2 regions of the Parabacteroides caeci genome follow, and region 2 is predicted to be linked to the other one. Evidence: riboswitches for the same ligand, from Rfam matches in the RefSeq annotation. Region 2 holds a riboswitch; the other holds the start of a gene.
What was found. A riboswitch is a leader RNA that binds a small molecule or an ion and turns the genes downstream of it on or off. The one in region 2 is predicted to bind cobalamin.

Region 1: it holds a riboswitch for cobalamin, as region 2 does, so the genes downstream of both, NBH15_RS17080 (RNA polymerase sigma-70 factor) here and NBH15_RS23020 (TonB-dependent receptor) in region 2, are expected to answer to the same signal.

The regions. Positions count from the first base shown of each region.
Region 1 is NZ_JAMOKT010000035.1:32,544-37,477, reverse strand. It holds gene NBH15_RS17085 (PD-(D/E)XK nuclease domain-containing ATP-binding protein) at 1-721, shown strand, start outside; cobalamin riboswitch at 772-969, shown strand; gene NBH15_RS17080 (RNA polymerase sigma-70 factor) at 1,205-1,822, shown strand; gene NBH15_RS17075 (FecR family protein) at 1,897-2,907, shown strand; gene NBH15_RS17070 (SusC/RagA family TonB-linked outer membrane protein) at 2,968-4,934, shown strand, end outside.
Region 2 is NZ_JAMOKT010000060.1:21,029-25,962, reverse strand. It holds gene NBH15_RS23025 (Ig-like domain-containing protein) at 1-786, opposite strand, end outside; gene NBH15_RS23020 (TonB-dependent receptor) at 811-3,171, opposite strand; cobalamin riboswitch at 3,303-3,505, opposite strand; gene NBH15_RS23015 (O-acetylhomoserine aminocarboxypropyltransferase/cysteine synthase family protein) at 3,625-4,905, shown strand.

The DNA.
Region 1 (4,934 bases), on a different contig from region 2:
GAATGCTTTTGCGGACGGTAAAATCGGTTCTTATTGGTTCGGCAGTGGTACACCAACCTATTTGATCGAGATGCTGAACAAATATCATGTAAAGCCTCAGCAGATCGGAGGTCGGAAAGTTATCTCCGAATCGTTCGATGCACCGACAGAGCGGATGACGGACATCACCCCGCTGCTCTATCAAAGCGGTTATATCACGATAAAAGACTACTCCGAACTCACGGAACTTTATACGCTCGACATTCCCAATAAAGAGGTACGTATGGGGCTGATGAAAAGTTTGTTGCCCGGTTATCTTCACCAACATACCGCCGATGGTCTTACAACGGTTGCGCTTCTTTTCGAGGCGATAGCCGGAGAGCGGATGGACGATGCCCTTTGTTTATTGCAGACTTTCCTTTCCACGATCCCCAAATGCGATAATACCGATTATGAAGGGCATTACCAGTCTTTGCTATATACCATATTCAGTTTGCTTGGCATGTATGTGGATGTGGAAGTTCGTACCCCCCGTGGTCGTGTGGATATGGTGATGCGGACGAAAACGACGCTTTATGTCGTGGAGTTAAAGCTCGATAAAACGGCGGATGCAGCCATGAACCAGATAGATTTGCGGAATTATCCCGAACGTTTTGCTTTGTGCGGGTTGCCCGTCGTGAAAGTTGCCATCGGTTTCGACCGAGAGCGACATACTATCAGCGATTGGCAGATAAGGTTCTAATCACCCCAACAAGAAAATAAAGATTTTGTACAAATCTAGTAAAAATGTATTATATTTGCGACATGCATTGTTCCGGACCTGTATTCGCAGGAAAGGATTAAAAGGGAATCGGGTGAAAATCCCGGACAGTCCCGCTGCTGTAAGCTTCATAACGGATTGGGCAACACTAGTGCCACTGTTCTTCTTTGAATGGGAAGGCGCTCAAACCGGAAGTAAGTCAGAAGACCTGCAAGGCATATTCTTTCGACGGCTTCGAGGAAAGGCCGGATGAGAAAAACAAGACATCTGATGTCTTTCTATTCTTGTTCCATTCCCTGTTTGCCGTCTTTTAAGATCTGTTTTTAATTATTTTGCCATAATAATTAGGAAAAGAGGCATGGATCGCTTGACGGGATGAGCTCCGTCGGTGGTTCATGCTTTTATTTTTGTGATGAATAAAAGGTTAAAGATTGTGCGAGTATTGAAATAAAATATTTAAGTTTGTTGGCGGGTTTATTTAAATCTAAATTAATGGATGTAAAAAGAGAGACCATACTACGTATTAATAAGGGAGATACAAATGCTTTTAAGTTATTGTATGCGACCTATTATACCTATTTGTGCGCGATTGCAGTAAAGTATGTATATAAGCCGGAAATAGCAGAAGAGATTGTAAATGATGTTTTTTTGAATGTATGGAATAATCGGTCGTCATTAGTTTATCCCGTCAAAGCTTATTTGATACGTGCCGTTCAAAACCAGTGTTTGAGTTTTTACAGGAAAAAGCGCTTAGAAGAGGTGCCGGTCTCTGATATAAACGGCTATGTGATTGATGTTCATGAGCAATTGATCTGTTTAGAATCTTCACCTTTGGCTTGTTTGGAAAATAAAGAGTTAACCGATCTGATAAGTAGGGCTATCGACCAGTTGCCTGCGAAGTGTCGCGAAATTTTTATTCAACACCTTTATTATAATAAAACCTATGAAGAAATAGCCCGGATGAAAAATATTTCTTCCAGTACGGTCCGGGTACAAATTAAGCAAGGATTATCTAAGTTGAAAGTATTATTGGGGAATTTATATCCTGTTGTCTGCTTATTATTGGATATTTTTCAAAAATAATTCATTTTAGTATAAACGGATTATTGAAAAATGGCGTATCTATTTATGTAGATATGAATTTATTTGAAAATATTATGGATACAGAATATATACGTAAACTGATAATCGGCCACTTTTTGGGCAATTTGTCAGACACTGAAAAAAAAGAACTTTTCCAGTGGTTGCAGGTTGATAAAAAGAATCAGCAGTTGTTTTCGGAAATGTCGGACTGGTGGGCCATCTCCCATGTTCCTTATTTTTCTTCCCGGGTGGAGCTTGGTTTCCAGAAACATTTTGGTGAGTTGATGGCTAAAGAGGCGGGGGTTTCTTCAAAAAGAATATTCTTTATTCGTCCTTGGTTACAAATCGTTGCAACAGTAATGATCATGCTGGCTATAGGCGGTTTATCTTATTATGCAGGTGTATTGACGGATGAACAGGATTCGGAGATTATTCGTTTTCAGACCTCTGTACCATTGGGATCACGTTCGAAAGTAACTTTGGCCGATGGGTCGGTGGTTTGGCTGAATGCTGGTTCTTCTCTTTCCTATAATAAAGATTTTTCAGAAAAGTCTCGTGATGTTTACCTGACAGGGGAGGCATATTTTGAAGTAACCCCGGACTCTTTGAAACCATTTATAGTGAACTCTGACAATCTGAGTGTAAAAGTATTGGGAACGACTTTTGATGTCAGGGCCTATCAGGATGAGGAGTTGGTGAATGTTGTGTTGCGAACCGGAAAAGTTGACGTGGCGTTGAATAACGAACCGGATACAAAAATAATACGCTTACAACCTAATGAGAAGTTGAGTTATAATAAAATAGATAATGAGCTGAAGAAAACAACAGTAAATGCGGATGATGTTTGTGACTGGGTAAATGGGAAAATGAAATTTACAAAGATTCCCTTTGGCATATTAGCGAGAGATTTAGAGAGAAAATATAACATAAAGATTGTAATAGAGAGCAACTCTTTGCAGGAAGAGGCTTTTACGGGGAGTTTTACTTCCGAGCATACGATATATGATATTTTGAATGAAATTGATGTTGAAAAACAATATCGATGGGAACAAACCGGAAATATGTTTGTAATCCGGGATAAATAATTGATCCGAGAAAGGACATTACGATTAGACTGAATAATAATCTTATTAAATCTGAAATTCATGAAATTAACCAATTTGAAGAGAAATGGAAGGTGTTTGATGACCTTGTGTATGTTCGCAAGCTTGCCGATGACCACAGAGGCGGTTTTTGCTGCGGACTTAAAATCTTGTTACTTATCTGTTCAGAACCAGAGTACCACTTTGCAGGAGCTGTTCGATTTGATTGAAGAGAAGTTTGATTACTCTTTTTTAATTCGTGACAAAAACCTGAATTTGAATGAACGGGTAGTTGTCGACTGGGAAAAAAACTCCGTAGAAACTCTTTTGAGAAAAGCGTTGCAAAATCAGCATGCTGATTTTGTTATAAATGATAAGCGAATTATCATTTATAAGTCAAATTCTAAACAGAAAAATTACGGAGTATCTGATCAGCAGCAAGTGAGGCGTATTACTGTTAGGGTGACAGATGCTTTGGGACCGGTAGTAGGAGCCAGTGTTGTCGAAAAAGGTACGACCAATGGCGGCATTACCGATATGGATGGGAAAATGACGTTGGAGTTTCAAGGAACGGAAAAGATAATAGAGATATCTTATATCGGATATGCAAAGCAGACCATAAAAGTAACATCTTCTGTTGTCGATGTTCAGCTGAAAGAAGATACGCAGACGTTGGATGAAGTTGTGGTCGTAGGTTTCGGTGTTCAGAAAAAAGAGAATCTGACAGGTGCTATTTCTCAGGTGAAAATGGAAGAGGCATTGGGTGACCGCCCATTGGCAAACACGACACAAGCTTTGCAGGGAGCTGTTCCCGGTTTGTTTGTTTCGGGAAATCATGAACCTGGTGGAACGAATAAAAAAATACAGATTCGCGATGCCTTTTCTTTAGGCTCAGGCGAGGTGATTCGTCCTCTGGTTTTGATCGACAATGTCGAAGGGGATCTGAATATGATCAATCCGAATGATATCGATGCTATTTCTGTTTTGAAAGATGCAGCATCAACAGCTATTTACGGTGCGCGTGCCGCTGGCGGAGTAATTATTATTACCACCAAGCAACCGAAAAAGGGTGAACGGTTTCATTTGAACTATAATAACAATATAGGTTTTGAAACAGCGATGAATTTACCCGAACAAGCCATGCTTGACGAGTATTTTAAAATGTATCTGGAAGCAGGGTTTAGCGATTCTTATTGGGCGGGCAAACAAAATGTAGCTAAATGGAAACAATATTTGCAGGACTATAAAGCCAATTCGGGCGCTTTTAATATCGTAAATGACGGCTTGTATAAAGGGGATGACGGAAATGTATATTATTTGAATGAACAAGATCCGTATAAAGCTTTTATGGAAACCAGTTTTATTATGAATCATAACTTGTCGGCATCGGGCGGAACGGATAAGGTTCGTTATCGTTTTTCCGGAGGATATACTTCCCAGGATGGCCCGTTGGTGACTTCTGCCGATAAGTATGAGCGTCTTAATGTCGGGGCTTATATGTCTGCGGATGTGACGAGTTGGTTTACGCAGGTTGTAGATATTAAGTATGCTAAAGGAACGAAATCAATGCCTTCCGGCGATAATTTGTATACGACCCGTTTGATATCTTATTCCCCTAATGGAACATCCGGTGATATTTATGGTGTGGCAGATAAGGAAAATTTACCTTATAACACTCCGTTAAACAGTATATTATATAATAATAAGAAGAAGACGGTTACGGCTAATCCACGTATTTTCTTAAAATCGATATTTAAACCTATTGCCGATTTGGAAGCAGTATTTGAATATACATTTGATAAGAATGATGTTTTGTATGATTTCTATGATGCGAAGAAAAAATTTATAGATATTCAGGAGACTCCTCGATGGAACGTTAATCAGGATAGTTATGAGAAACGACATTATTTTACGGATTATAACGCCTTTAATATATATGCCAATTATTCGAAGTCTTTTAAAGATCATAACATGAATGTAATGGTTGGTTTTAATCAGGAGTCCAGTTATTACGAAGATGTACAGTCTAT
Region 2 (4,934 bases):
GATATTCAATGTACCTTCTTCAAGAATCGACATGTTATCAGCGTTCAACTTGCTCCAGTTAATTTTACTTGCGTCACCGTTAGCAGACATGATGACAAGCGTGTTATCGTCAATCCAAGCATGGGTATAAGAACGTACCTTATACGTATTTGTCTTGAACGGGCGTTCTGCTACCACCACAACTTTGTTATCCTTAATTTGATACTTTACAAAACTATTCTCGTTTGAAGATATCTGGTAGTAATATTTACCCTTCGAGATAGATTCCATAGAGTACTCGCCAAGCTCTGCTCCTTCCCTTTTAACGGTGATGGTTCCCATATCAGCTGTCAACTTATTGATGCTGTTTACAATAGTTGTATTCTTGCTACTCATGCCGCCATGCTTCCCTACCGTCAGGAACAAGTCGAAGTGATACTTGCTTTCGTCGAAAGCAGGAGCATCGCTGGACACCGTGACAGCGCAAGTGGCAGTAAAAGCACCATCATCCGTTTTTACGGTGATCGTCGCCGTACCTTCGGCAACAGCAGTGACTACACCTTTATCTACTGTAGCGATCTTATCGTCCGAACTGGTCCATGAAACAGTTGTTACGGTTGCATTTTCCGGGGCGACGGTAGCCGTCAGTGTTCCTGTAGTTCCCGTCTTCAAGGCTAATGTAGTCGGGGAAACTGTGACTGCGGTAACAGGCACGTCTTTTACTTCATCGTCATCAGAACAAGCCGTGAATGCAAATGAGATCAGGGCTGTCATGAAGGCTAACAAGGCAAATTTGAACTTCTTCATTTTCTTTTGTTTTTAATATGAATGTTAATTAATAAAGACTCTGAATTTCGCAAAGAAAGCACGTCCGGGCTTTTGCAGCTTATAATTGTCGTAAGCCGTTTCATCGAGGAAGTTGGTACACTCCAATGCGATATTGTAGCGATCATGCTTCCATGAGTAAGTAGCATTGGCATTGCAAATGTGTTGCGAGGGAATACGCGCCTTTGTATCACGGTTGCCATAGGCTTCCCAGGTCAGAAAATACCAATGTACCCACTGGAACGTACAACCTAACCGCAACTTGCCGCCTTGTTGCCAAAGGTTACGGAACGTATAACTTGCCTCCGCACTGCCGAACAGCCAGGGACGGTTAGGCACAAGGTTGTTGTAGGTGGCAGAAGGCTTGCCGTCTTCCTTATACTTCTGCTGGTCGCGGGCATCCTGGTAACTGACATTAGCCATGAGTTGCAACCGTCCGTCCCAGTCGTAGCTGACTTCACCTTCCACTCCTTTGATATGAACAGCGGGATCGTTGACATACTGCAACATACCTTCTTTTTCGATAACGGAAGTTTGTATATAGTTGTCCACATAACGCAGAAAACCGTTTGCCTCGTAATAGACGGTATGACGGGCGGCCGGACGCCATGTCCCGAACAAGGCTAAATTAACATTGTTACTCTTCTCCGGCTCTAACGCCACATTGGCATAGACAGTCGTTCCGTTGCCTAACAGTTCCCGGGCAATAGGCAAACGTACACTATGCTCGTATGAAATCTTTACCGCCAACGGGTTGAAGAACGTATAACGCAGTCCGGCTCCGTATCCTAAATAGTTTTTCGTAGTCGAACCTTGTACCTTGTCCGAGCCGGTTACGGTGGATTGATCGGTCTGCCGGATATTGGGATGGTTCACGTAGTCTTTGGCAAAGAATACATTCTGCATCTTGCCGTCGAAAAGCGATTGACTGTAAGTCAGTCCGACGATATGTTTGGTTACCGCATCGTTAGACGGCTCGAAACTCTGGTCTAAATCGTCGTAGCGGTCGTTGCCCGTCCGGCTCAGATTATAGTTCAGGTTAAAGCCGTGATGCTCATTCAGCTGATAATCCAAATTGGCACGAGCAATAGTCAGCGGACGCTTATAGTGACGTATGGAGCGTTCGCCGCCACGGATTTCGTTGCGTTGACTCACGATGTAGCCTCCGTCCCAATAATATTTACGGTAGGCGGTATCAATGGTGATGGAATGATCCCATGTGTGTGACAAGGTCGCCTTCAATGTCATGTTTTCTGTGAGAAAGTTGCATTTGTTGTACCGTGCCGACACATTCCACGCATCCGAATTACGCTCCGCCATGCCATACACTTTGGTCTGTACGGAGCCGGTTTGCAGTTCCTTGTCTGTTTTGGAATAAGATGCCGACACAAAGAATTCGTCCGCCCAAAATTTGCCTACCATTCCTGCTTCTATCTGTGCTAAAAGCGAAAAATAACCGTCATGGAAACGTTTGGGATTGCCATAGATGAATTGGTCGCCAGTCTCGTCACGCATCTGAACATCCTTCATCCGGTAGTCATTTTTCGAATAGTTGATGCCAACGGTAGGACGCACAATCAAGCCTGTGCGTTGTTCCACAAACAGTGCATTCAGGTCGGCACTGTGTGTATGAAAGGAACCAATACTGTAAGATGCATCCAGAAAGTTCTCCTTCTCCGCCTTGGTAATAATGTTGACGGCACCGCCCAATGCATCCGTTCCCAACGAAGCAGGCACTACCCCTTTATAGATCTCCACCCGGTCAATCAGGTTGACAGGCAGATTGGCAAGCGTCACATTACTACCCTTACTGTCCAAAGGCACGCCATCGATGAAATAACGGACAGAATTACCCGATAACCCGTTGATGGAAAGATCAAAATCGGAACCGACTCCTCCTTCTTCCCGGACCTTTATTCCAGTCGTCCGGTTCACTATATCAGTCAGATTCTTCAACGAGTTGATCTGCGATTTTACATCAAGGGCATTTACAGAGAAAGCACCTTCCTTGATCTTCTGTGTTTTCGATTTGCCATACACCTCGACTGTGTTCAGGGTAACGGAATTTTCAGCCATAACGAAATCGAGCGTCTTGTTCCTGCGGATATCGAGAGTTGTTTTTATTGTATTATAGCCCAGTAGGGTAATTATAAGGGTATGTTTTCCTGGTTTCATGCTTAGTGAATAGCGCCCCCGGTCGTCGGTGTATGTCCCTGCCGTCGTATTTTCGATGGCAACAGTAACCGTAGGAAGCGGAGCACCATCTTCTCCCCTCACCTCTCCGGACAGCGTGACCCTGTCTTGCGCCGCCAGACTTACAGGGAACAAACAAATAAACAACAAAAATACATGTATGAAACCTCTCATTCCATCAAAAACATTATATATTAACGACAGGCTTTCGATAAAACTGAACGGAACACATGAACAGCCAGAACTCTCTACAGGATACAACCAAGTCCTTACTTACATGTTTTTCAGCCTTATTCCTCGAAAGCTTAAAACTACTGATTCTGGCAGGTCTTCTGACTTACTCCGTCATTGAACGTCCTTCCCATTCATTGCGAACAGTGGATTGAGTTGTGTTCAACGACTTTGGCGGAGCTTACAGCAGCGGGTCTGTTCAGGATTTTCACCTGATTCCCTTTTCATCACTTTTCCGTAGAACTGGATTTGTGACACCAAAACCGGGGACAAAGGTAAAGATTATTTTTAAACAGTACCCTATTTTTTATAAATGATCGTAGATTTGTATTAATGGAACGAACTATTCTTTACTTTTGTCAGCAGAATATAATTACATAGCAAACATTTAATAATATGAGCAATTCATTCAAGCCGGCAACTTTGTGTGTGCAGGGTGGCTGGCAACCTAAAAAAGGAGAACCGCGCGTTCTGCCTATCTATCAGAGTACTACCTTCAAGTATGAGACCAGCGAACAGATGGCGAAACTGTTCGATCTGGAAGAGAGTGGTTATTTCTATACCCGTCTGCAAAACCCGACCAACGATGCCGTTGCATCCAAGATCGCCGCTTTGGAAGGTGGTGTGGCAGCAATGCTGACTTCATCGGGACAGGCTGCCAACTTCTTTGCCTGTTTCAATATCTGCGAAGCCGGCGACCATATCGTAAGCGCAACCGGTATTTATGGCGGTACATACAATCTGTTGTCCGTTACCCTGAAAAAGCTGGGCATCGAATGTACATTCATCAACCAGGATGCCAGTGAAGAGGAGATCAGTAAGGCGTTCCGCCCGAATACAAAGTTATTGTTCGGTGAAACGATCTCCAACCCGGGAGTGATGGTACTGGATATTGAAAAGTTTGCCCGTATCGCTCACAAACATGGCGTTCCATTGATCATCGACAATACATTTGCCACACCGATCAACTGTCGCCCATTCGAATGGGGTGCCGATATCATTACGCATTCTACGACCAAATATATGGACGGACATGCGACTGCCGTCGGAGGTTGTATCGTCGACAGCGGTAACTTCGATTGGGAAGCGCATGCAGACAAATACCCGGGTCTCTGCCAGCCGGATGATTCTTATCACGGCCTGACTTACACAAAGACATTCGGGAAACTGGCATATATCACTAAGGCTACCAGCCAGTTGATGCGTGACCTGGGTTCTATCCAGTCTCCGCAAAATGCTTTCCTGCTGAACCTGGGACTGGAAACATTGCATCTACGCATGCCGCAACATTGTAAAAACGCACTAGCCGTAGCTAAATGGCTTCAGAATTGCGACAAAGTAGCCTGGGTAAACTATCCGGATCTGGAAGGAAATAAATATTACGAACTGACAAAGAAATATCTTCCGAACGGTTCATGCGGTGTCCTGTCATTCGGCTTGAAAGGCGGACGCGAGGTATCTATCAAATTTATGGACAGCCTGAAACTGGCAGCTATCGTTACTCATGTGGCCGATGCCCGTACTTGTGTGCTTCATCCGGCAAGCCATACGCATCGCCAGTTGACCGACGAACAATTGAAGGAAGCCGGTATCGCTCCGGACCTGATCCGTTTCTCTGTCGGCATCGAAAGTGCGGACGATATCATTGCGGATATCGAGCAGGCTTTAAATCAGTAATCAATAGTTATTCAACAGGAAATCGTATT